2 regions of the Turicibacter sp. GALT-G1 genome follow, and region 1 is predicted to be linked to the other one. Evidence: riboswitches for the same ligand, from Rfam matches in the RefSeq annotation. Region 1 holds a riboswitch; the other holds the start of a gene.
What was found. A riboswitch is a leader RNA that binds a small molecule or an ion and turns the genes downstream of it on or off. The one in region 1 is predicted to bind lysine.

Region 1 (2,211 bases):
GAAGTCTTTAACTTAAATATTAGTCCAGAAGAACTCGAACAATTAACTAAATCCGTCTCAATTTTAAAAGAAACATTAGATACCGTGCGTTAATTGAATAAAAGAAACCTCAATCTAGTATTGAGGTTTCTTTAGGTATCGCACTTCATATTACAATCTGTCATAACAAAAAAAACACTTACCGTTTCAAGGGCGGCAAGTGGTTTTTATTATTTCCCTACACATTCACGACAACGATTATAATCATCCTGCATTGGGAAACGTGAATCGACACGCCCACCTGGTCCAACTTCTAGATTACAATTCGCACAATAAGGGATTTCATCGTAAGTTCCATCTTCATAAAGCATAGATAAAGGTTGCATCACAAACTCTTCAAACATCTTGTCACCTCATTTCTTTATAGATAAAAATGACTATATCATTTATATCATATCTTAATCAACGACAAAATAAAATCCCTAATAACCTTAATCAAAAGAACCTAGGGTTTAATATAATATGAGATAGGCTGATTGGGTTAGTAATAAATAATTAATTAAAACTGAAATGTACCGTATAAATTTATTAGGTATTGAATATAGTTTTAATTGTAGAGTTAGTGAAATATTAGGCTAAATGATTTGAATATACTAAGTTTGTTTGATATTATTTACAAATAATGGAAAATGTTTTAAAATAATTAATAACTTAATAATAAATAATTAAGGTAGAGGCTGCGGTTCTTAAGAGTATTCATAATGAGGTAAGCGCAATGAAGTATGAAGAAAGGAATAACCGCCGAAGGCTATAACTGAAGCTTTAAGGTTATAGACCTGGGGGTGTATAGAATATATGCATCACTGTCACAAATGCAAATTTGTGTTGAGCTACATTTAAGAAATAGAGACTATCCTGTTATCATCTATTTTAGGATAGTATTTTTCGAAGCTCCCTTAGTATGATTCAAATGAGGGAGCTTTTATTTGTAAATGTGAGCCTCTTTATGACGAAAAGGAAGGACGACAAAATGAAATTACAAGGAACGATGTCAGTAAAAAATGATGAACTTTATATCGGAGGAGTCAGTTGTTTAGAACTTGCTAAGACGTATCAAACCCCTTTATATGTCTTTGATGAACAACTTGCTCGAGAGAATTGCCGCGAATATGTGAAACATTTCAAAGTGAAAGAACATCGAAATCGAGTCGCTTATGCTGGGAAGGCCTTTTTACCACTTCATATGTGTCAACTCATCAAAGAAGAAGAATTATATTTAGATGTGGTATCTGGTGGAGAACTATACACGGCGAATAAAGCTCAGTTTCCAATGGAAAATGTACTGTTTCATGGAAATAATAAGACCATTGATGAAATTAAAATGGGGCTTGAGTTAGGAGTAGGTCGATTTGTTGTTGATAACTATTATGAACTTGATTTGCTAGAACAGTTCTGTAAGGAAAGAGGCACATCGCAAGCGATTTATTTGAGAATTACCCCTGGTATAGAGGCACATACACATGATTATATAAAAACGGGACAAATTGATTCGAAATTTGGATTTACTTTGACTAATGGGGATTTATATGAGTGTTTAGCCAGTTTTCATCGATATGAGCATCTACAACTGGTTGGATTACATGCACATATTGGATCACAAATTTTTGATGTAGAACCTTTTTTAGATGAAGTAGATATTATGATGAGTTTAGTTAAGGAGATTAAGGAAACATACGGCATTCAAATTAGAGAAGTTGATTTAGGAGGAGGAGTTGGCGTTTATTATACGAAAAATGATCAACCAAAAACCATTCAACAATTTTGTGAAGCTATGATTGAAAAAGTAGAAAAATCTTGTCAGAAATTAGGGATTAACGTACCGACGTTGATTATTGAACCAGGACGTTCCATTGTCGCAAATGCTGGAAGTACGCTATATACAGTTGGATCGATGAAAGATATTAAAGATGTTCGAACCTATGTCAGTGTAGATGGTGGAATGACTGATAATATCAGACCTTCGTTATATCAAGCACGTTATGAGTGTGCGATTGTGAATAAAATGAGAACAGGGGATCAAAAGCAAGTAACGATCGCAGGAAAATGTTGTGAAAGTGGTGATATTCTTATCACAGATGTTGATATTAAGGGTATTGAAACAGGTGATATCTTGATTATTGCCTCAACCGGTGCGTATGGATATTCGATGTCATCAAATTATAACAAGATTCC
Region 2 (2,211 bases), on a different contig from region 1:
AAGATTTCATGCGTATCTTCGTTGTTAATATTTAAATAAACTGATTTAACATCTGGGCAATATTTCATTAAGTCTTTCGCTAAAGCATTCATTTTTCTGAACTCGTTATTAGCGAATACGAATGTCACCTGGACCTCACCTGTTTTAAATCCACGACGAACGACAATATAGCGTGCCGTTCCTTTTTTCGTTTTAGGTGCGTAAGCGAACACTTTGTAATCATCTAATAAATCAACCGCATGATTGATGACTGTGTTAATTTCTTCATATTGAACATCACAATCTGTTACATTCACTAATTCACGTGAATTCATGCTGTAGAATCCAACCATAACCCCATCTTCGTCATATCCAACTGGCATTTGAGCGCGATTGCGGTAGTTATACGGATCTTTCATTCCGATCGTTGGACGGATATCACATTCTTCAGGATCTAAATTCGTATAACGTTCAATCGCTTGTGAAACGGCATCACGTTTAATACGAAGTTGCTCTTGATAAGACATATGTTGTAATTGACATCCACCACATTGTCCATAAACTTCACATGCGGGTTGCACACGGTGCTTTGATTTACGTTTCACACGTACCAGTTCCGCTTCCGCGTAACCACCTGCCACACGCGTACAAGTCGCAACCACTTCTTCACCCACTAACGTTCCTAGAATAAAGACCGCTTGTTTTTTATAATATCCGATTCCCTCACCGTTAATTCCGATGCGTTTAATCGTCACTAAAAATTCTTGACCAACCTTTAAAGGTGACATATTCATCTATTAAAACCTCCAATGCTTTGTTAAGCTATCCTTTATCTTACCACATTCCCTGTCATTTTACATCGAAATCCCTATATTTCATGATAACTTTCACACATTGATTTGATTATTTTAGAACCCAATGCTTGACTTTTTTATAAAAGATGCTAAAATAGGCTTAATTGAATATGTCTCTTGTTCTCTTTGATGAGTTAGAGGTGCGTGTCCAATGAGTAGGAATTTCGAGAGTGACGTCGATGACAAATTCTAAAAGGTGTCCACGCCGAAGTCTTGTTTGTGTCAACCAAACTTGTGCTGGTGTTATGTTGAATAAATTTAACACTGTCACTACAATTGTAGTGGAGGACTAATGATCGGAGAGTTAAATAATACTTGTCATCTATCGTCTAACAACCTTAGACTTTTTAGAGCCATGTATGAGTTTAACTCTGCATGGCTCTTTTTTCTTTATCAAAAGAACAGCTTCTTATTCAATTGCACTAACAATTGAGGAGAGGATTTATATGATTGGAACTATTTATGCGTTAATTCCGGCACTACTTACTATTGCCCTTGTTATTTTTACGCGCCGTGTCGTATTATCACTCGGGATTGGTGCCATCTCGGCTGCCTTTATTTTAGCCAATTTCAATCTCATTCAAACGGTTGAAACGCTTGGATCAACGTTTAGTGGACTTATTTTTGAAAAAGATGGATTAATCGGCTTTTTAAATGATTGGAACCTGTCGATTGTTTTCTTCTTACTTGCACTTGGCGCCATTACAGCTTACATCGTCTTATCAGGCGGAGCGTCTGCGTTTACAAAAGCGATTATCAAACACGTCAAAACGCGCGAAGGCGTTCAATATACGTCTGCCATTTTAGGAATTTTAATTTTTGTCGATGACTACTTTAATGCCCTAGTTGTCGGAAATGTCTCAAAACCGTTAGCTCAGCAACAAAAAATTTCACGAGCACGACTAGCTTACATTGTCGATTCAACGTCAGCACCAATCTGTGTGATCTCACCGATTTCAAGTTGGGCGACTGGAGTGATGGGGTCGATGGCAGTTATTTTTGCAAGTACAGGTGCGACGTACAATACGTTCTCTGCTTTCTTAATGACGATTCCTTATCATTTCTATGTGATTGTCTCAGTTATCATGGTCTTCATTGTCATTAAATACAATTTAAATCTTGGACTCATGAAAAAATACGAGACGGATACGATCAATGGGAATGATAGTTCTCTTACGAGTGCTGAAGTGGCAAGCGCTCACGGAGGCGACGTGGAGTCATCAAAAGGAACAGTATGGGATTTAATCGTCCCGATCTTGACCTTAATCGTCGTGACGGTGTTAACGATGGTGTATACTGGCTATATAGGGGCAATGAATAACACATCAGACTTCAACTTATTCTTCGCAATCTTAGATAACATCAACCTATCAACAGC

Region 2: linked by a shared signal. The riboswitch ahead of NEH74_RS02635 (Na+/H+ antiporter NhaC family protein) and the one ahead of lysA (diaminopimelate decarboxylase) in region 1 are both predicted to bind lysine.

What each region holds. Positions count from the first base shown of each region.
Region 1 covers NZ_JAMQUS010000024.1:7,140-9,350, reverse strand. The annotation lists gene NEH74_RS04465 (L-lactate dehydrogenase) at 1-93, shown strand, start outside; gene NEH74_RS04460 (hypothetical protein) at 210-383, opposite strand; lysine riboswitch at 703-880, shown strand; gene lysA (diaminopimelate decarboxylase) at 1,010-2,211, shown strand, end outside.
Region 2 covers NZ_JAMQUS010000010.1:17,100-19,310, reverse strand. The annotation lists gene rlmD (23S rRNA (uracil(1939)-C(5))-methyltransferase RlmD) at 1-773, opposite strand, end outside; lysine riboswitch at 961-1,133, shown strand; gene NEH74_RS02635 (Na+/H+ antiporter NhaC family protein) at 1,280-2,211, shown strand, end outside.